DNA from 3 places in the Streptomyces sp. NPDC085932 genome. Region 3 is predicted to be linked to each of the others. Evidence: riboswitches for the same ligand, from Rfam matches in the RefSeq annotation. Region 3 holds a riboswitch; each other region holds the start of a gene.
What was found. A riboswitch is a leader RNA that binds a small molecule or an ion and turns the genes downstream of it on or off. The one in region 3 is predicted to bind thiamine pyrophosphate.

Region 1: it holds a riboswitch for thiamine pyrophosphate, as region 3 does, so the genes downstream of both, ACIGAQ_RS35780 (thiamine ABC transporter substrate binding subunit) here and thiC (phosphomethylpyrimidine synthase ThiC) in region 3, are expected to answer to the same signal.
Region 2: it holds a riboswitch for thiamine pyrophosphate, as region 3 does, so the genes downstream of both, thiO (glycine oxidase ThiO) here and thiC (phosphomethylpyrimidine synthase ThiC) in region 3, are expected to answer to the same signal.

What each region holds. Positions count from the first base shown of each region.
Region 1 is NZ_JBITSJ010000009.1:200,984-208,161, forward strand. Features, by position in the region: gene tsf (translation elongation factor Ts) at 1-486, shown strand, start outside; gene pyrH (UMP kinase) at 671-1,429, shown strand; gene frr (ribosome recycling factor) at 1,596-2,153, shown strand; gene ACIGAQ_RS35765 (phosphatidate cytidylyltransferase) at 2,153-3,304, shown strand; gene ACIGAQ_RS35770 (SRPBCC family protein) at 3,428-3,877, shown strand; gene rlmN (23S rRNA (adenine(2503)-C(2))-methyltransferase RlmN) at 3,935-5,041, shown strand; TPP riboswitch at 5,066-5,171, shown strand; gene ACIGAQ_RS35780 (thiamine ABC transporter substrate binding subunit) at 5,296-6,333, shown strand; gene ACIGAQ_RS35785 (ABC transporter permease) at 6,309-7,178, shown strand, end outside.
Region 2 is NZ_JBITSJ010000002.1:1,099,897-1,107,074, reverse strand. Features, by position in the region: gene ACIGAQ_RS14155 (Rv2175c family DNA-binding protein) at 1-283, opposite strand, end outside; gene ACIGAQ_RS14150 (FAD-dependent oxidoreductase) at 371-1,612, opposite strand; TPP riboswitch at 1,803-1,914, shown strand; gene thiO (glycine oxidase ThiO) at 1,912-3,081, shown strand; gene thiS (sulfur carrier protein ThiS) at 3,078-3,278, shown strand; gene ACIGAQ_RS14135 (thiazole synthase) at 3,281-4,078, shown strand; gene pknB (Stk1 family PASTA domain-containing Ser/Thr kinase) at 4,164-6,089, shown strand; gene ACIGAQ_RS14125 (deoxyribonuclease IV) at 6,147-7,025, shown strand; gene ACIGAQ_RS14120 (sulfite oxidase-like oxidoreductase) at 7,031-7,178, opposite strand, start outside.
Region 3 is NZ_JBITSJ010000004.1:493,268-500,445, forward strand. Features, by position in the region: gene ACIGAQ_RS22520 (cupin domain-containing protein) at 1-168, shown strand, start outside; gene ACIGAQ_RS22525 (DUF5326 family protein) at 324-536, shown strand; gene ACIGAQ_RS22530 (IclR family transcriptional regulator) at 782-1,582, shown strand; gene ACIGAQ_RS22535 (SsgA family sporulation/cell division regulator) at 1,682-2,116, shown strand; gene ACIGAQ_RS22540 (YibE/F family protein) at 2,211-3,455, opposite strand; gene ACIGAQ_RS22545 (hypothetical protein) at 3,519-3,884, shown strand; TPP riboswitch at 4,128-4,317, shown strand; gene thiC (phosphomethylpyrimidine synthase ThiC) at 4,310-6,094, shown strand; gene ACIGAQ_RS22555 (hypothetical protein) at 6,316-7,178, opposite strand, start outside.

The DNA.
Region 1 (7,178 bases), on a different contig from region 3:
ATCGAGGCCGGCAAGACCGTCCAGGCGTTCGTGGACGAGGCCAACGCCAACCTGGGCGAGAAGATCGTCCTGGACCGCTTCGCGCAGTTCGCCGACGGCTACGTCACGGCCTACATGCACCGCACGATGCCCGACCTGCCCCCGCAGATCGGTGTCCTCGTCGAGCTGGACAAGCCGAACGCGGAGATCGCCAAGGGCGTCGCCCAGCACATCGCCGCCTTCGCGCCGAAGTACCTCTCCAAGGAGGACGTCCCGGCCGAGGTCGTCGAGTCCGAGCGCCGCGTCGCCGAGGAGACCACCCGCGCCGAGGGCAAGCCCGAGGCCGCCCTGCCGAAGATCGTCGAGGGTCGCCTCAACGGCTTCTTCAAGGACGCCACCCTGCTCGGCCAGCCGTACGCGCTCGACAACAAGAAGTCCGTCCAGAAGATCCTGGACGAGGCCGGTGTCACCCTGAAGCGCTTCACGCGCATCAAGGTCGGCATCTGAGTCCGTACCGCGATCGACGCGCGACCCCGATAGGGTCGACAGCAGTCGTCCGCGTACGCCGTCACAGGGGTGGCGGACGACAGCAGATCTGACGAGGAGGCCATTGCCGTATGGGATGCGATACACGCCCCACCGGCAATGGCCTTCTTCGCATGTGCACCACGTGAAAGAGGCGGGATCCCCCATGACCACCAAGGCCCAGAAGAGCGACGACGGCAAAGTACGCGGCCGGTTTCTGCTGAAGCTGTCCGGAGAGGCCTTCTCCGGCGGTGGGGGCCTGGGCGTCGACCCCGACGTGGTGCACAAGATCGCCCGCGAGATCGCGGCCGTCGTGCGCGACGGCGCGCAGATCGCGGTCGTCATCGGCGGCGGCAACTTCTTCCGCGGCGCCGAACTCCAGCAGCGCGGCATGGACCGGGCCCGCTCCGACTACATGGGCATGCTCGGCACGGTCATGAACTGCCTCGCCCTGCAGGACTTCCTGGAGAAGGTCGGCGTGGACTGCCGCGTGCAGACCGCCATCACCATGGGCCAGGTCGCCGAGCCCTACATCCCGCTGCGTGCCGTACGGCACCTGGAGAAGGGCCGTGTGGTGATCTTCGGCGCCGGTATGGGCATGCCGTACTTCTCCACCGACACCACCGCCGCACAGCGCGCCCTGGAGATCGACGCCGAGGCGCTGCTGATGGGCAAGAACGGCGTGGACGGGGTCTACGACTCCGACCCGAAGACCAACCCGGACGCCGTGAAGTTCGACCACCTCGGCTACGGCGAGGTCATCACCCGCGACCTGAAGGTCGCCGACGCCACGGCCGTGACGCTGTGCCGCGACAACAAGCTCCCGATCGTGGTCTTCGAGCTGCTCGCGGAGGGCAACATCGCGCGTGCCGTCAAGGGTGAGAAGATCGGCACGCTGGTGGGGGACGCCGGCAGCCGCGACTGAGGCACCGTAACAACCCCGTCCGGGGGACGGACGGGACGGAGCCGGGCCGGGGGATGGACAATGTCCTGCCGGTCGGGAACCGTGCAGGAAGAAGACGCGACGCAGCCGGCCGCCGCCCCACATGGAACCGCAGCCGGGCCTACTTCAAGACACGCAGGAGCAAGTGGTGATCGAAGAGACCCTCCTCGAGGCCGAGGAGAAGATGGAGAAGGCCGTCGTGGTCGCCAAGGAGGACTTCGCCGCGATCCGCACCGGCCGTGCGCACCCGGCGATGTTCAACAAGATCGTGGCCGACTACTACGGCGCGCCGACGCCGATCAACCAGCTGGCCTCGTTCTCCGTGCCCGAACCGCGCATGGCCGTGGTGACGCCGTTCGACAAGAGCGCGCTGCGCAACATCGAGCAGGCCATCCGCGACTCCGACCTGGGCGTCAACCCGAGCAACGACGGCAACATCATCCGGGTGGTGTTCCCCGAGCTGACCGAGGAGCGCCGCCGCGAGTACATCAAGGTCGCCAAGGGCAAGGGCGAGGACGCGAAGATCTCGATCCGCTCCGTGCGCCGCAAGGCGAAGGAAGCCATCGACAAGCTGATCAAGGACGGCGAGGTCGGCGAGGACGAGGGCCGCCGTGCGGAGAAGGAGCTCGACGACACCACCGCGAAGTACGTCGCGCAGGTGGACGAGCTCCTGAAGCACAAGGAAGCGGAGCTGCTCGAGGTCTGATGAACGACTCTTCCTGGGGGGCGCCGCCACAGGCCGGGTACTGGGGGCCCACCGACCAAGGGCACGGCCATGGACCCGCGCAGGGTCATGGCCAGGGGCCCGTGCAGGGGCACGGCCACGGATACGTCCGGGGGGCCGTCCCGGCGGGTCCCGCATACGATGCGCGGGAAGCGCCTCACACTCGCCCCATGCCCATCGTGCCCGAGGTAGCCGCACACGGCGGAAACCAGGATGACGACCGGAGGGCCGCTTCGCCGAGCGGCCCCCCGGTCCGGAACGAGACGAACCCGGAGCCCATGCCCGACGCCTCACAGCCGGCCCCCAAGCCGCAGAAGAAGAGCGCGGGTCGCGACCTCAGTGCCGCGATAGGGGTCGGCGTCGGGCTCGGCGCGGTGATCGTCGCCTCGCTGTTCATCGTCAAGGCCGTGTTCGTCGGGGTCGTCGCGGTCGCCGTGGTGGTGGGCCTGTGGGAGCTGACCAAGCGGCTGGACGAACGCAAGGGCATCCGGGCGCCGCTCGTGCCGCTCGCGCTCGGCGGCGCCGCGATGGTCGTCGCCGGGTACGTCCGGGGCGCCGAGGGTGCCTGGGTCGCGATGGCGCTCACAGCCCTGGCCGTCCTCGTCTGGCGCATGACGGAACCGCCCGAGAACTACCTCAGGGACGTCACCGCCGGCGTCTTCGCGGCGTTCTACGTGCCGTTCCTGGCGACGTTCGTCGCGATGATGCTGACCGCCGACGACGGGCCGCAGCGGGTCCTCACCTTCCTGCTCCTCACCGTCGTCAGCGACACCGGTGCCTACGCCGTCGGCTGGCGCTTCGGCCGGACCAAGCTCGCGCCGCGCATCAGCCCCGGCAAGACCCGCGAGGGCCTGGCCGGTGCGGTCTCCTTCGCCATGGTCGTGGGCGCGCTGTGCATGCAGTTCCTCATCGACGACGGCGTGTGGTGGCAGGGGCTGGTCCTCGGCCTCGCGGTCGCGGTCAGTGCCACGCTCGGCGACCTCGGCGAGTCCATGATCAAGCGGGACCTCGGCATCAAGGACATGGGCACGCTGCTGCCGGGCCACGGCGGCATCATGGACCGGCTCGACTCGCTGCTGCCGACGGCCCCGGTCGTGTGGCTGCTGCTGGTCCTCTTCGTCGGGTCCGGCTGAGCGCGGCCGACGTACCTCAGGCGAGCCCCCGTCCGGTCCCGGGCGGGGGCTCGCCGTCGTTTCGGAGTGCCGCGGGCAGCCCCCGGTGGGACGATGCAGAGGTACCTCCCCGAGGAGGCCATCATGTCCGCCATCAAGGAAACCGTCGACGTCGACTGCCGTCCCGAGGACGTCTACGACTACGTCACGGACACCGAGAGAATGCCGGAGTGGCAGCTCAGCGCCGTGTCCGCGGAGCGCCTCGACCCCGGGCCCGTCGGTGTCGGCACCCGGGTCCGCGTCACCCGGCACATCGGCAGCCGGGTGCTGCCGATGACCATGGAGGTCACCGAGTACGACCCGCCGCACAGCTGGGGCATGCGCGGGGTCGACGGCCCGGTCCGGGCCCGGGTGCACGGCGAGGTCGAGCCGTTCGACGAGGGCCGCCGCTCCCACGTCACGATCGCCGTCGACTTCGAGGGCCACGGCATGGGCAAGGTCCTGGTCCCGCTGGTCGTCCGCCCCCAGGTCCGCAAGGAACTTCCACGCAACGAGCAGCTCCTCAAGGACCGCCTGGAGCACGCGGGCGGCTAGGCCCGGCTCGGCCGGTGCCGCGGGTCACCTGAATTGATCTGCGACACTGGTACAGCCATGCCTAAGCCCGGAGAACTCACTTTCGTCGCCCCGCGCGGAGCCAAGAAGCCGCCGCGGCATCTCGCCGATCTCACTCCTGCCGAGCGCAAGGAGGCCGTCGCCGCTGTCGGGGAGAAGCCGTTTCGCGCCAAGCAGCTCTCGCAGCACTACTTCGCGCGGTACGCGCACGATCCGGAGCAGTGGACCGACATCCCGGCCGGGTCCCGTGACCGGCTGCGGGAGGCGCTGCTGCCCGAGCTGATGACCGTCGTGCGGCATCTGTCCACCGACCAGGGCACCACGCGCAAGACGCTGTGGCGGCTGTTCGACGGGACGCTCGTCGAGTCCGTGCTGATGCGCTACCCGGACCGGGTGACCATGTGCATCAGCTCGCAGGCCGGCTGCGGGATGAACTGCCCGTTCTGTGCGACGGGCCAGGCGGGCCTGGACCGGAACCTGTCCACCGCCGAGATCGTGCACCAGATCGTGGACGGGATGCGCGCCCTGCGGGACGGTGAGGTTCCCGGCGGCCCGGCGCGGCTCAGCAACATCGTGTTCATGGGCATGGGCGAGCCCCTCGCGAACTACAACCGGGTCGTCGGCGCCATCCGGCGGCTCACCGACCCCGAGCCGGACGGACTGGGGCTCTCGCAGCGCGGGATCACCGTCTCGACGGTCGGGCTCGTCCCGGCCATCCACCGGTTCTCCGACGAGGGCTTCAAGTGCCGGCTCGCGATCTCGCTGCACGCCCCGGACGACGAGCTGCGCGACACCCTCGTGCCCGTGAACACGCGGTGGAAGGTGCGCGAGGTGCTGGACGCCGGCTTCGAGTACAGCGCCAGGTCCGGACGCCGGCTGTCCATCGAGTACGCGCTGATCCGGGACATCAACGACCAGGCCTGGCGTGGGGACCGGCTCGGCCGGATGCTCAAGGGCAGGCCCGTGCACGTCAACCTCATCCCGCTGAACCCGACGCCCGGGTCGAAGTGGACGGCCTCCCGGCCGGAGGACGAGAAGGCGTTCGTCGAGGCCATCGCCGCGCATGGTGTGCCGGTGACGATCCGGGACACCCGTGGTCAGGAGATCGACGGGGCGTGTGGTCAGCTCGCGGCCACCGAACGGTAGTCTGACCGCCGTAAGAACATCTGCATATTCCGACAGGGGAGCGCCACAGCGCTGAGAGTGCGGCACCGGCCGCAGACCCTCCGAACCTGGCCCAGGTCATTCTGGGTAGGGAGATCGGTCATCACTCGAGCTGTTGCGCCCTGCCCGGGACCTCGGAAGTCCCGGGCGGGGCCGCGTCTTCTCCTGGTCACCCCAGGAGGAATTCAGTGGGCATCAACGCGAAGCGCCTGACGGCGGCGGTCGTCGGGCTGGGCATGGCCGGCACGCTCGCCGCGTGCGGGTCGTCCGACGGCGGTCAGGGGTCCGGCGACTCCAAGACGGTGACCCTCGTCAGCCACGACTCGTGGGCCGCGTCCAAGGACGTGATCGCCGCCTTCGAGAAGCAATCCGGCTACAAGGTCCGCGTCCTGAAGGACGGCGACGCCGGGCAGGCCGTCAACAAGGCCATCCTCACCAAGGACAACCCGCAGGGCGACGTCTTCTTCGGCGTCGACAACACCCTGCTGTCCCGCGCCCTCGACAACGGTCTGTTCCAGCCGTACGAGGCGAAGGGATCGGAGCGGATCAAGCCCGAGTACCGGGTCGATGAGAAGCGGCACCGCGTCACGCCCGTCGACACCGGCGACATCTGCGTCAACTACGACAAGAAGTACTTCGCCGACCGTGACCTGGAGCCGCCGCGCAGCTTCGACGACCTGGTCAAGCCGGCGTACAAGAACCTGCTGGTCACCGAGAACGCCTCCTCGTCCTCGCCGGGTCTGGGCTTCCTGCTCGGCACCGCCGCGAAGTACGGGGACGACGGCTGGGAGGGCTACTGGCTGAAGCTCAAGGCCAACGGCGTGAAGGTCGTCGACGGCTGGGAGCAGGCCTACAACGAGGAGTTCTCCGGCTCGGCCGGCGGGAAGAAGGCCAAGGGCGACCGGCCGCTCGTCGTGTCGTACGCCTCCTCGCCGCCCGCCGAGGTCGTCTTCGCCGACCCGAGGCCGAGCACCGCCCCGACCGGGGTGGCCGAGGGCACCTGCTTCCGGCAGGTCGAGTACGCCGGGCTGCTGAGCAACGCCCGGAACGCCGAGGGCGGCAAGGCCCTGCTCGACTTCCTGGTCGGCAAGCGGTTCCAGGAGGACATGCCGCTCAACATGTTCGTCTACCCGGTGACGGAGGACGCCCAGGTGCCGCCGGAGTTCGGGAAGTACGGGCCGCAGGCGAAGGCCCCGGAGACCATGGACCCGGCGAAGATCGCCGAGCGTCGTGACCCGTGGGTCAAGTCGTGGACCTCGCTCGTCCTCAAGTGAGCGGCCGGACGCGGGGCGCGGCGGCGCGGCTCGGTCTGCTGGCCGTGCCCGTCGCGTTCTTCGCGGTCTTCTTCGCCTACCCGGTCTCCGCGATCGTGGCGCGCGGTCTGAAGGCCGACGGGGTCTGGCACCCCGGGCGGATCGGGGAGGTGCTGGCGCAGTCCGACGTGCGGCACGTGCTGTGGTTCACCACCTGGCAGGCGCTCGTCTCCACCGCGCTCACCCTGCTGATCGCCCTCCCCGGCGCGTACGTCTTCGCGCGCTTCGCCTTCCCGGGCAAACAGGTGCTGCGGGCGGTCGTCACCGTGCCGTTCGTCCTGCCCACGGTGGTGGTCGGTACGGCGTTCCTGGCGCTCCTCGGGCGCGGGGGTCTGCTCGACGAGCTGTGGGGCGTCCGGCTCGACACCACCGTGTGGGCGATCCTGCTCGCGCACGTCTTCTTCAACTACGCGGTCGTGGTGCGGACGGTCGGCGGGCTGTGGGCGCAGCTGGACCCGAGGCAGGAGGAGGCCGCGCGGATGCTCGGCGCGTCCCGTGCCCGGGCCTGGCGGCAGGTCACCCTGCCGGCCCTCGCCCCGGCCGTGGCCGCCGCCGCGCTCATGGTCTTCCTGTTCACCTTCACCTCCTTCGGCGTCGTCCAGATCCTCGGCGGGCCCACCTTCTCCACCCTGGAGGTGGAGATCTACCGGCAGACCTCGGAGATCTTCGACCTGTCCACGGCGGCCGTGCTGACGTTGATCCAGTTCGCCGCGGTGGGCGCGATCCTCGCCCTGCACGCCTGGACGGTACGGCGGCGGGAGACCGCGCTGCGGCTCGTGGACCCGGCCGTGACCGCGCGCAGGCCG
Region 2 (7,178 bases), on a different contig from region 3:
ACGGGTCGGGGGTGAAGAGCCACTCCAGCATCTCTTCCACCGTGAAGCCGTCGTCCCGCAGGAGCGTCAGGGTCCCGGACAGGCCCTTGACGACCTTGTCCCCGTCGATGAAGTCGGCGGGGACGTGCAGCGCGCGGTTCTCACCGCGGCGTACGGCGATGAGCTGGCCCTCCTTGACCAGCTGCCGCACCCGCGTCACCTCGACGCCGAACTGTTCGGCGATGTCGGGGAGGGTGAGCCAGGCAGGGACGAGAGCATCGATCTTTGCGTCAATCTCGGTCACGGAAACCAGCCTGCCATCCGCCACTGACAGTCGGAAGTCGGCCCGGTCCACCCGGGCGGACGCGCCGGGCGCGGACGCCCGCCCCGGCTAGGCCACCGCCGCCTTCATCGGCCGGGCCGGGTCCGCCAGCAGCACCGGGTTCATCACCGTGCCCGACTCGATCAGACGGCGCCCCTGCGCCAGGTCGCGGGGGCGGCCCACCGCCAGCAGGGCGACCAGCCGCTCGCCGCGCAGCCAGCACACCGTCCACGCCGGGCCGGAGGGGTCGCCGCGCCACAGGGTCGTGTCGGCGTCCGCGTGGTGCCCGGCGTACTGCACGAACCGGCCGAACTGCTCGGACCAGAAGTACGGGACCGGGTCGTAGACCGCCGGCGTCTCGCCCGTGGCCCGGCCGACGATGTTCGCGGCGACGGTGCGCGGGCCCTGGAGGGCGTTGTCCCAGTGGTGCACCAGCAGCCGCTCGCCGTAGCGCCCCGACGGGAAGGAGGCGCAGTCGCCGACGGCGTACACGTCCGGCACGGACGTGCGCAGGTGCGCGTCGGCCACGACCTCGCCGTGGGCGCCGAGCTCGATCCCGGAACCGGCGAGCCAGGCCGTCGCCGGGCGGGCGCCGATGCCGACCACGACCGCGCCCGCGGGCAGCCGCGCACCGTCGTCGAGCAGGACCGCGCCGGGCTCGACGCGCTCCACGCGCGCGTGGGTGCGCAGCACCGCTCCCGCGTCGCCGTACCAGCCGGCCATCGGGGCGGCGACCTCGGCGGGCAGCGCCCCGGCGAGCGGCCGTTCGGCGGCCTCCACCACGGTCACCGCACAGCCCGCCTCGCGCGCGGCGGTGGCGAACTCCGCGCCGATCCAGCCCGCGCCGACGACCACGATGTCGTGCTGGCGGGCGAGGACCGGGCGCAGCCGCTCGGCGTCGTCCAGGGTGCGCAGCAGGTGCACGCCGGGCACGCCCTCCGCGCCGGGCAGCCGGACCGGTTCGGCGCCGGTGGCCACGACCAGGACGTCGTAGGGCACGGGCCCGTCCTCGGTGTCCAGTGCGTGATCGCCGGGGCGCACGCCCAGCACCTCGCAGCCGAGCCGCAGTTCGATGCCGAGGGCCTCGAAGTCGACGTCGAAGGCGGAGCCCTCGGACTTGCCGAGCAGGACGGCCTTGGACAACGGCGGCCGGTCGTAGGGCTGGTGGGGCTCGGCGCCGATCAGCAGCACCGTGCCGGCGAAGCCCCGCTCCCGCAGCGCGACCGCGGTCTGCACACCGGCCATGCCCGCGCCCGCCACGACCACGCGCCGCGGCGCGGACGACCCTGAGTCCTGCGTCTGCTCGCTCACCTGATCACCATAGTCAACTGACGTTTCGTCAGTCAGTGCCCATGCGCCGTGACCTGCTCCACAGCGCCGGCCCGCCGCCCGGGTCCGTCATTCCGGATACCCGCAAACGGCCGGTGTACGACGGCACCGTGGCCGGTTCCGCACGGAGGCTCCCTTACCGCACCCCGCGGGGTCCCGCTAGGGTGGCCCCGCAGAGACTCGCGGGAGCCCGGACGCACCGGGCTGAGAGGGAGGCTGGCGGCCTCCGACCGTACGAACCTGATCCGGGTCATGCCGGCGAAGGGAGGGGCTGGACGCCCATGTCGCGTACGCGAACCTCAGACGTCCTCGTCATCGGGGGCGGGATCATCGGGCTGGTCACGGCCTGGCGGGCCGCGCAGCGCGGACTCGCCACGGCGGTGGTGGACCCCGAGCCGGGCGGCGGTGCCGCGCAGGTGGCGGCGGGGATGCTGGCCGCCGTCACGGAACTGCACTACGGCGAGCAGACCCTGCTCGGCCTGAACCTCGCCTCCGCCCGGCGCTACCCGGACTTCGCGGCCGAGCTCACCGAGCTGACCGGCCACGACCTCGGCTACCGCCGCTGCGGCACCCTCGCCGTGGCCCTGGACGCCGACGACCGGGCCCACCTGCGCGAGCTGCACGCCCTGCAGCAGCAGTCGGGGCTGGACTCCCAGTGGCTGTCGGGGCGCGAGTGTCGGCGCCTGGAGCCGATGCTCGCGCCGGGCGTGCGCGGGGGCCTGCGGGTGGACGGGGATCACCAGATCGACCCCCGGCGGCTGGCCGGGGCGCTGGTCGCCGCGTGCGAGCGGGCCGGGGTGGTCTTCCACCGGGTGTGGGCCGAGCGGCTCACCGTGACCGGGGACCGGGCCACCGGTGCCGTCACGGCCGACGGCACCGGACTGGCCGCCGGGCAGGTCGTCCTGGCCGGGGGCAGCCTGAGCGGCCGCCTGGCCGGGGTCCCGCAGGAGGTCCTGCCTCCCGTACGGCCCGTGAAGGGGCAGGTCCTGCGGCTGGCCATGCCGGGGCGGCACGGGCCGTTCCTGAACCGGACCGTGCGCGCCGTCGTGCGCGGCAGCCACGTCTACCTGGTGCCGCGCGAGAGCGGGGAGCTGGTCGTCGGGGCGACCAGCGAGGAGCTCGGCTGGGACACCACCGTGACCGCGGGTGGCGTGTACGAGCTGCTGCGCGACGCGCACGAGCTGGTCCCCGGGATCACCGAGCTGCCGCTCACCGAGACCCGTGCCGGACTGCGCCCCGGCTCCCCCGACAACGCGCCCCTGCTCGGCCCGGCCGGCCTGGACGGCCTGCTGCTGGCCACCGGGCACCACCGCAACGGCGTGCTGCTCACGCCGGTGACCGGCGACGCCTTGGCGCACGCCCTCACCACGGGTGAACTCCCCGAGGAGGCCCGCCCCTTCACCCCCAGGCGCTTCAGTACCGCCACCGCACTCACGGAGCAGCCCGCATGAACATCTCCGTCAACGGTCAGCCCCGGGACGTCCGGCCCGGCACGGCTCTCGACACCGTCGTGAAGTCGCTCACCACGTCGTCCTCGGGAGTGGCCGCCGCCCTCAACGAGACCGTCGTCCCGCGCACGCAGTGGCCCTCCACGCCCCTCTCCGAGGGAGACCGCGTGGAAGTCCTGACCGCCGTCCAAGGAGGCTGACCATGGCCGACGATCCGTTCGTCCTCGGGGACCTGTCCCTCACCTCCCGTCTGATCATGGGCACGGGCGGGGCGCCCAGCCTCGACGTGCTGGAGCGGTCGCTGGTGGCGTCCGGCACGGAGCTGACGACGGTCGCGATGCGCCGCGTGAACCCCTCGGTGCACGGCTCGGTGCTGTCCGTCCTCGACCGGCTCGGCATCCGGGTGCTGCCCAACACCGCGGGCTGCTTCACCGCCGGCGAGGCCGTCCTCACGGCCCGGCTCGCGCGCGAGGCCCTCGGCACCGACCTGATCAAGCTGGAGGTCATCGCCGACGAGCGCACGCTGCTGCCCGACCCGATCGAGCTGCTGGAGGCGGCCGAGACGCTGGTCGACGACGGTTTCACGGTGCTGCCGTACACCAACGACGACCCCGTACTGGCCCGCAGACTGGAGGACGTGGGCTGCGCGGCGGTCATGCCGCTCGGCTCGCCCATCGGCTCCGGGCTCGGCATCCGCAACCCGCACAACTTCCAGCTGATCGTCGAGCACGCGCGCGTGCCGGTGATCCTGGACGCGGGAGCCGGGACGGCCTCGGACGCGGCGCTGGCGATGGAGCTGGGGTGCGCGGGTGTGATGCTCGCCTCGGCGGTGACCCGGGCGCAGGAGCCGGTGCTGATGGCCGACGCCATGCGGCATGCCGTGGAGGCGGGGCGGCTGGCCCACCGGGCGGGGCGGATCCCGCGGCGGCATTTCGCGCAGGCGTCGTCGCCGGCGGAGGGCCTGGCCGCGCTGGATCCCGAGCGTCCAACCTTCCAGTAGGGGACACGTCACAGGACGGCTGCAGTCCCGCCCCGAATCCGCCGGGGGGACGGGGCTGTCGGTCGTGGCTCGTAGACTCCCCTGCGTGGACACGACCCTTCAGGACCCCTTGGTCGGGCAGGTGCTCGACGGCCGGTACCGCGTCGACGCGCGGATCGCGGTCGGCGGGATGGCCACGGTCTACCGGGCCGTGGACACCCGCCTCGACCGGGTCCTCGCGCTCAAGGTGATGCACCCCTCCCTCGCGGTCGACGCCTCGTTCGTCGAGCGGTTCATCCGCGAGGCGAAGTCGGTCGCCCGGCTGGCCCACCCGAACGTGGTGCAGGTCTTCGACCAGGGCACCGACGGCTCGTACGTCTACCTGGCCATGGAGTACGTCGCGGGCTGCACGCTGCGTGACGTGCTGCGCGAGCGCGGGGCGCTGCAGCCGCGGGCCGCCCTGGACATCCTGGAGCCGGTGCTGGCCGCCCTGGGCGCCGCGCACCGCGCCGGGTTCGTGCACCGCGACATGAAGCCCGAGAACGTCCTGATAGGGGACGACGGCCGGGTCAAGGTCGCCGACTTCGGCCTCGTCCGCGCGGTGGACACGGTGACCAACACCACCGGCACGGTGCTGGGCACGGTCTCGTACCTGGCCCCCGAGCAGATAGAGAACGGCACGGCGGACCCCCGGGTCGACGTCTACGCGTGCGGCGTGATGCTGTACGAGATGCTGACCGGCGACAAGCCGCACGACGGGGACTCCCCGGCCGTGATCCTCTACAAGCACCTGCACGAGGACGTCCCGCCGCCCTCGGCCGCCGTCCCCGGCCTGGCCTACGAGCTGGACGAGATGGTGGCCTCGGCGACCGCGCGCACGCCGGAGATCCGCCCCTACGACGCGGTGGCCCTGCTCGCGCTGGTCCGGGACGGGCGCGGCCGGCTGAGCGAGGAGCAGCTGGACGCGGTACCGCCCCAGGCGCTCGCGGCCGGACACGACAACGCGGACGACCGCACGAGCGTGATCCCGCGCGCCCTGACCACACCGCGCCCCCTGCCGGTGCACGAGGACGAGCCGCCCGGGGCGGAGCACCACCGCACGAGCCGCCTCGCCTCCCCGCCGCCGCCCCCGCCCCGCTCGGGATCCCGGCGCGGCCCGATGACGATCGTGGTCGCCGTCCTGCTGGTGCTCGGCCTCGGCACGGGCATCTGGTACATCAACTCGGGCCAGTTCACCGAGGTCCCCCCGCTGCTGGACAAGACCCAGGCCCAGGCCGAGGACCGGCTGGCGGACGCCGGCCTGGAGCTCGGCAAGGTCGAGCACGCCCACAGCGACACCGTCGAGCGCGGCCGGATCATCGGCAGCGACCCGGAGGCCGGGACGCGCATCCGCGGCAACGACGCGGTGGGCATCACCGTCTCGGACGGCCCCGAGACCGTGCGGGTGCCCGCCCTGGCCGGCCGGAAGCTGGCCGAGGCCCGGTCCCTGCTGAAGCAGGACGGGCTGGAGCCGGGCATGGTCACCCGCGCGTTCAGCGAGGACGTGCCGCGCGGCTCGGTGGTCTCGGCGCGGCCGGCGGACGGTACGAAGGTGCGCGCGGGCACGGCCGTCGCGCTCGTCGTCAGCAAGGGCAGCCCGATCGACGTCCCCGACGTCACCGGTGACGACGAGGCCGACGCCCGGGCCGAGCTGGAGGACGCCGGCCTGAAGGTGCGCATCGCCACCGAGCGGGTCACCTCCTCCGAGTTCGACAAGGGCCAGGTCGTGAAGCAGAGCCCGAACGCCGGAGGCCGGGTGGCCGAGGGCGACACGGTCACGCTGACGCTGTCCAAGGGCCCCGAGATGATCGAGGTGCCGGACGTGGTCGGCGACAGCGTCGACGAGGCCCGGCAGGCCCTGGAGGGCGCCGGGTTCCAGGTCGACGAGGACCGCGGTCTGCTCGGCCTGTTCGGCGACACCGTCAAGGGCCAGTCGGTCGAGGGCGGCGAGACGGCGCCCAAGGGCTCGACGATCACGATCGAGATCAGGTGACGGCCGGGCGCACGGCCCGTGGACGGGGCACGGCCGGGGGCATGACACCCTGAACGGGTGAACCATCAGCTGTCCGGCCGCACCCGCAACCCCGTCGGCGGCCACGTCCCCGTCGCCGGTGGCCTCCACCGCATCGGCCTGTCCTACGCCCGTGATCTGCGGGCGGAGACCGTCCAGGTCTTCGTCGCCAACCCGCGCGGTTGGGCCACACCGGCCGGGAACCCGCAGCAGGACGAGGCGTTCCGCGCGGCGTGCGAGGCCGAGTCGGTCCCGGCGTACGTGCACGCCCCCTACCTGATCAACTTCGGCTCGCACACCGAGGCGACCGTGGAGCGGTCGGTGGAGTCGCTGCGGCACTCACTGCGGCGGGGACGGGCGATCGGGGCGCGGGGCGTGGTGGTGCACACGGGCAGCGCGACCGGCGGCCGGGACCGGTCCGTGGCGCTGAAGCAGGTGCGTGAGCACCTGCTGCCGCTGCTCGACGAGCTGACCCACGACGACGACCCGTACCTGCTGCTGGAGTCGACGGCCGGCCAGGGCGCCTCCCTGTGCTCGCGGACGTGGGACTTCGGCCCGTACTTCGAGGCGCTGGACGCCCATCCGATGCTGGGCGTGTGCCTGGACACCTGCCACATCTTCGCGGCGGGGCACGACCTGACGGGCCCGAGCGGGATGCACCAGACGCTGGACCTGCTGGTGGACACGGTCGGCGAGGGACGGCTGAAGCTGATCCACGCCAACGACTCCAAGGACGTGGTGGGCGCCCACAAGGACCGGCACGAGAACATCGGCGTCGGCCACATCGGCGAGGACCCGTTCCGGGCCCTGATGACGCACCCCGCGACCGAAGGCGTACCACTGATCATCGAGACGCCGGGCGGCAAGGAGGGGCACGCCGGGGACGTGGAGCGGCTGAAGAAGCTGCGCGACGCCTGACGCCCTCAGAGGTCGGGGCCGTCGCCCGGTTCCTCCTGGTAGGAGTAGCGCTGCTCGCGCCACGGGTCGCCGATGTTGTGGTAGCCGCGCTCCTCCCAGAAACCGCGCCGGTCGGCGGTCATGTACTCCACGCCGCGCACCCACTTGGGGCCC
Region 3 (7,178 bases):
GAGGTCTACTTCGTGGTGAGCGGGCGGGCCGCGATCACCGTGGGCATGGAGACGACCCAGGTGGCGCGCGGCAGCGTGGTCTACGTGCCGGCCGGTGTCGCCCACAAGTTCCACCACATCACCGAGGACCTCAGGGTGCTGGTGGTCTTCTCTCCGCCGGAGAGCTGAGGGACCGTCCCCGGGTTCCCTAGGGGTTCGGTCAGGGGAGGACAAGGGGTGCGAGGCCCCCGCGGCACCCCTCCCCGGACCTAGCATCGGGTGCAGGACATCAAGGACCGACCGGACCCGGCACTCGAACGGGCGGAGAGGCAAGGACGAGGGCGATGCGAGAGATCTTCACGGGACTGCCGTGGTGGGTGAAGTGGATCGCGGTGCCGGTCATCGCCCTCGTCGTGTTCGGGGGACTGATCGCCAGCGTGGTGGGCTTCGTCATCGGACTGCTCTTCAAGGTGCTGGTCTTCGTCGCACTGGTCGGCGGACTCGTCTACGTCGTTCGGAAGTTCACGGCCGGGTCCTCCTCGCGCAGCGACTGGTGAGACCGATGGGAAACCGGTGGGGGTAACGGGAAACGCCTGGAATCACCGGTTCCCTCGGCCGGGGGAAGTTTCCCGTCCGGGCCGTCTGCGTGCGGTGGCAGCCGAATAGAGTCCAGAACTCGACGCGGGGGCATCCCCGCGAGCGGCGTACACCCCCACCCGTGTTCTTCCGCACGGGCTGCCCCCACGCGCCTCGGGAGTGACCCTTGGTCCCGGCTGACACCGCCCCTGTCCACCTCCACACCGTGCCCGCCCAACCCCGTTCGGCGGCCCCCTGCTCGCCCGCGGCCCCCTCCCCGCCGGCGACCCTCATCGGTTCCGTACAGCGCGCGATGCGCCTGCTGGAGACCGTCGCCCGGCACGAATACGGTGCCCCTGCCAAACAACTGGCCCGCGAGACCGGGCTGGCACTGCCCACGACCTACCACCTGCTGCGCACCCTGGTGCACGAGGGATACCTGCGCCGGGACAAGGGGTTGTTCTTCCTCGGCGAGGCGGCCGAGCTGCTGAGCAGCAGCGGAGCGCGGCAGAAACGTCGCAGCACGGTCGTGGACGCCCTCGCGCGCTGGCGGGACGCTCTCGGCGTACCCGTGTACTACGCGGTCTACCGCGAGGGCGAGATCGAGGTCATGTGCGTCTCCGACACTCCCGCCAACCCGGCGGTCGAGGAGTGGGCCGGCTTCCGGGAGACGGGGCACGCGCACGCCATCGGGCAGTGCCTGCTGTCCCAGCTGGACGAGGCGTCCCGCCGCGACCACCTCGACCGCTACCCGGTGCAGCCCCTCACGCCGTACACGGTGCGGGACGACCACAGTCTGCTCAGACGCCTGGAGCGGATCCGCCGCATGGAACCGGTGATCGAACGTCAGGAATACGCGCTGGGCGCGGTTTGCGCGGCGATTCCGCTGACGCTGGGCACCACCGCCGCGACGGTGGCCATCTCCCTGCCCGCTCACCAGTCGGATCGCCTGCTGCCCGCGGCCCGGCAGCTGCAGCACGAGATCGGGCGGCTGCTCGGATCGCTCGCGCTCTCTATCAGTATGTGAAAACTCACTCCTTGTGATCTGCTGTGTACGTTCAGCAAGATTCCACCTGATGTCAGAGGTTCGGTCCCGGCCAGTCGACGGCGAATGACGGGGTTAGCGATGCGCGAGTCCGTACAAGCAGAGGTCATGATGAGCTTTCTCGTGTCCGAGGAGCTCTCTTTCCGCATCCCGGTGGAGTTGCGCTATGAGACCAGTGATCCCTATGCCGTGCGGCTGACCTTCCACTTGCCCGGTGACGCCCCGGTGACCTGGGCCTTCGGCCGCGAGCTGCTGATCGACGGCGTCGGTCGGCCGTGCGGCGAGGGCGATGTGCGGGTCACGCCCGTCGAACCGGACGCACTGGGCGAGGTGCTGATCCGTCTTCAGGTGGGCACCGACCAGGCGCTGTTCCGGTCGTCCACGGCACCGCTGGTCGCGTTCCTCGACCGCACGGACAAGCTGGTCCCACTGGGCCAGGAGGGTTCGCTCGCCGACTTCGACGCACATCTCGACGAGGCCCTCGACCGCATCCTCGCGGAGCAGGGCGCCGGGTGAGACCTCAGCCGGCGGCCCGGTGGAGGAACGCTTCACCGGAGGCCGCCGAGCTGTGCAGGAACGCTTCTCCGTACCGCTCCGCGCCCAGGGACCGTCAGCGCTTGCGGCGCCGGCCCTTCCCCCCGCGCATCGCGGCGGGTTCCGCGGCGGGTTCCGTACCCGGGCGGTCGGCCGAGACCACCAGCGCGGCCAGGGCCGTGGTGACCGGCACCGACGCCACCAGGCCGATCGAACCGATCAGCGTCCGTACGATCTCCTCCGCGACCAGTTCGCTGTTGGCGACCGTGCCCACGCTGCTCTGCGCGATGGAGAACAGCAGGAGCAGCGGCAACGCGGCACCCGCGTAGGCGAGGACGAGTGTGTTGACGACCGAGGCGATGTGGTCACGGCCGATCCGGATGCCCGCGCGGTAGAGCCCCCGCCAGCCCATCGACGGGTTGGCCTCGTGCAGCTCCCAGACGGCGGAGGTCTGGGTCACCGTCACGTCGTCCAGGACACCGAGCGAGCCGATGATGACGCCGGCGAGGAGCAGACCGCTCATGTCGATCGTCGGGTAGAGCCCGTGGATCAGACCGGTGTTGTCGTCGGTGTTGCCGGTCAGCGCGGCCCACCCGATGAACACCGAGCCCAGGACACCGATCAGCAGCAGGGAGACGAGGGTGCCCAGCACCGCCACAGAGGTCCGGGCGGACAGGCCGTGACACAGATACAGGGCGATGAGCATGATGGCGCTCGCCCCGACCACCGCCACGACCAGCGGGTTCGAGCCTTGCAGAATCGCGGGCAGGATGAACTGGTTCAGGACGAGGAAGCTGATCGCCAGCGCGACCAGCGCCATGACGCCCCGCAGCCGGCCGACGGCCACCACGGCGAGCGCGAAGATGCCGGCGAGCAGCGCGAGGGGCACCCGCCGGTTGACGTCCGTGACGGAGTACTGCAGGTCCCTGGGCGCCGAGGGCTCGTAGGCGACCACGACCTCCTGGCCCTCGTGCAGCTGGCGGGACTGGTCGGGCTGGACGATCTCGGTGAAGGTGCGGCCCTTGTCCTTGCCGCTGTCGACCCGGATCGTGGCCCGCTTGCAGGTGCCGTTCTCCTGCTGCACCGCCGACGAGCCCTCGGCGGTCGAGGTGTCGCCGGTCGGTGGCACCCCCGAGGCACCGGCTTCCTTGCAGCTGATGTCCACGACCTCGGTGACCGTGGCCTGCTGGGTCTGCCGGTCGAAACCGACGCCGGTGCGCTGGTGCGGCGGGGCGCCACCGGGCCACAGCACGGCGAGACCGACCAGCACGGCCGCGGCGAACGGGATCAGGATCGCCGCGATGACCTTGCGCAGGTGCATCGAGACGGGCGTGGCCGGGCCGTGGTTGTGCGAGTGCCCGTGTCCACCGCCAGGCGCGGACCCGTGGCCGTGACCGTGATCATGCCCGCCGCCTCCACCGCCGCCTTGACCGCCACCGCCCGGGCCGGGGCCTCGACCGCCACCGCCCGGGCCGGAGCCCTGACCGCCGCTTCCCGGGCCGGAAGCGGGTCCCGGGGAGTTCGAGCCGTAGCCGTCGCCCCTCGGCCCGTAGTGATTACCGTCGCCCTGCGCGTCGCCCTGCGCGTCGCCCTGCGCGTCGCCCTGCGCGTACCCGCCATCGTCGCGCGGCGTGTAGCCGCCACTATCGCCCTGTTCGTACGCGCCACCGCCGCGCGACGTGTACTCGCCACCGTCGCGCGGTGCGTACCCGCCACCGTCGCGCGGTGCGTACCCATCGGCCGGCCGTGACCCGTAGCCGCGGCCGGCGCCGGACCCGTAGCCGTGCTCCTGCCCCTGGGCAGGTCCGTGCCCGGCCCCGGCGGTGGCATCTCGGCCGTCACCAGGGCCGTTGCCGTGTCCGGCGCCGGATCCGCGGGGCGGTTCGGGCGGAGGGTACGGGGGACGCTGTGTCGTGGTCACCGACCGATCATCGCAAGAACGACGGGGGCCCTCTGTTCACCGCGCCAAGATTGCCGCTAGCGTGGAGGCACCTTTTGTACACGCGGGAGCTCGGAGCACCGGGCTGAGAGGGCGCTGACCTCCGTCCCAGCGACGTTTCACATGAAACATCGCCGGAGTCGAGTGATGTTTCACACGAAACGTCGCCGGACGGAAACCGCTGCGTCGACCGCCGAACCTGTTACCGGGTAATGCCGGCGTAGGGAGTAGGTCTGATGACCAACAAGGACGCACGCACGCCTGCCTCCGTTCAGGACGAGAAGTCCGAGGAGGCCGGGAAGTCCATCGGCTGGCACAAGGCGTACGTCGAGGGCAACCGCCCCGACCTGCGGGTGCCGGTCCGTCAGGTGCACCTCACCAACGGGCAGTCGGTCACGCTGTACGACACATCCGGCCCGTATACCGATCCGCTCGTCGAGACCGACGTCCGCAGGGGCCTGCCGCCGCTGCGCGAGAACTGGATCATCGCCCGCGGCGACACCGAGGAGTACGCGGGCCGCCCCGTCCGCCCCGAGGACGACGGCATCAAGCACACCTCACCCCGCGGCGGCCTGCGCAATCTCGACGCCGTCTTCCCCGGGCGGCCCCGGCAGCCGCGTCGCAGCCGGGACGGCCGGGCCGTCACGCAGCTCGCGTACGCCCGCCGCGGCGAGATCACACCCGAGATGGAGTACGTGGCCATCCGGGAGAACGTCTCCCCGGAAGTCGTGCGCGACGAGATCGCGGCCGGCCGGGCGGTGCTCCCGGCCAATGTCAACCACCCGGAGATCGAGCCGATGATCATCGGCAAGCGGTTCCTGGTGAAGGTCAACGCCAACATCGGCAACTCGGCCGTGACGTCCTCGATCGAGGAGGAGGTCGAGAAGATGACCTGGGCGACCCGCTGGGGCGCCGACACCGTCATGGACCTCTCCACCGGCCGCAACATCCACACCACACGCGAGTGGGTGCTGCGCAACTCCCCCGTCCCCATCGGCACCGTGCCGCTCTACCAGGCCCTGGAGAAGGTCGACGGCCGGGCCGAGGAGCTGACCTGGGAGATCTACAAGGACACGGTCATCGAACAGGCCGAGCAGGGCGTGGACTACATGACGGTCCACGCGGGCGTCCGTCTGGCGTACGTGCCGCTGACCGCCAACCGCAAGACCGGCATCGTCTCGCGCGGCGGTTCGATCATGGCCGCCTGGTGCCTCGCCCACCACAAGGAATCGTTCCTCTACGAGAACTTCGAGGAGCTCTGCGAGATCCTCGCCGCGTACGACGTCACGTACTCCCTCGGGGACGGCCTCAGGCCCGGTTCCATCGCCGACGCCAACGACGAGGCGCAGTTCGCGGAGTTGCGGACGCTCGGGGAACTCAACCGGATCGCGAAGCGTTTCCACGTACAGACCATGATCGAGGGCCCGGGCCACGTCCCGATGCACAAGATCAAGGAGAACATCGACCTTCAGCAGGAGATCTGCGATGAAGCTCCGTTCTATACGCTCGGCCCGCTGACCACGGACGTAGCGCCCGCGTACGACCACATCACCTCCGGCATCGGTGCCGCGATGATCGCCTGGTGGGGCACGGCGATGCTCTGCTATGTCACGCCCAAGGAACACCTGGGTCTGCCCAACCGTGACGACGTCAAGACCGGCGTCATCACCTACAAGATCGCAGCTCACGCGGCCGATCTGGCCAAGGGGCACCCGGGCGCGCAGGAGTGGGACGACGCCCTGTCCGACGCCCGCTTCGAGTTCCGGTGGGAGGACCAGTTCAATCTGGCCCTCGACCCGGACACGGCACGGGAGTTCCACGACGAGACCCTGCCGGCGGAACCCGCCAAGACGGCCCATTTCTGCTCGATGTGCGGCCCGAAGTTCTGCAGCATGAAGATCTCGCAGGACATCCGCCGTGAGCACGGCGGCAGCCGGACCGAGATCGAGGCGGGCATGGCCCAGAAGTCGAAGGAGTTCGCGGCGAGCGGCAACCGCGTGTACCTGCCGATAGCGGACTGACCCGGCCTCACGACCGCGTCACGGAACAGCACGGCGGCGCCCACCGGGCCCAAGACCCCAGGCCACAGGCAGGAAGGGGATCGATGTGGTCGCCGGAGTCGTGGGCGCCGCCCTCGGCATGGTGTTCGCCGTGCTGTTCCAAGTGCCCCGTGCCAAGCCGTCCGGTGCCAAGCCGTCCGGGCCAAGCCGTCCCGTGCCGGGCCCGAGTGCCGGCGGCGCCGTCACTCCGGCTGGTGCTCCGGTCCTCCGAAGTCCGGGCTGGTGTAGTCCGGGCTGCTGAAGCTCGGCCGTGAGCCGCGGCTGCCGTCGTCCGGGCTGGAGAAACCCGGGCGGTCGTAGCCGAGGTGCGGCATGCGGCTGACCGGGGCCGGGGTGGACGTGGGATGCAGCGCGGCGGCCGCGCCCGGGTCGGCGAGTGCCTCCCGCAGGAAGGGCAGGATGCCGCGCTCCAGCAGGGCCTGGCGCCAGTCCTCTCTGGCTTGTTCCACCTCCCGCTGCCGTTCGCCGTAGGGCCCGCCTTCGGCCGTCGGCTTGTTGCGCAGGGCGGTGAGCAGGAGTCCCACGGCGGCGACGAGGATCGCCACCGCGGTCACGGCGCCGAAGACCCAGCCCGTGGTGAGCATGGTCCGGGCGAAGCCCTGCTCCGGGTCGAGCATCTGCAGGATGTAGCCGACGAGCAGGAAGATCGCCGCGGCGGTTCCGGCCAGGACGGGCGCGAGGACGGCGACGACGGCGACGGCGCCCGCGCCGGCGGTCTCGGCGGCCACCTCCCCCATGGTGGCGGCGAACCCGGAACCGCCCGCGCCCGGCTCGGCGGAGCCGGACTCGCGCGCGGACGGCGCATTCGGCGACGCCGGCTGGCGGAGCTCGTCGCGGACCTTGACGTAGTGCTGGTACTCGGCCGACGCGGCGGCCGTGATGAGCGCGGTGGCGTTCAGCGCCATGGTGCGCAGCTGTTCGGAGTTGAGCCGCTGTCCGACCGCGGCCAGCTCCGGGCGGTGTGGTGCGGAGCGCAGCGCCTCATCGAGGATCCGCTCGTATTCCTGGCGGTCCTCGCTCAGCAGGTGCTGCGGAACGCTGTTCA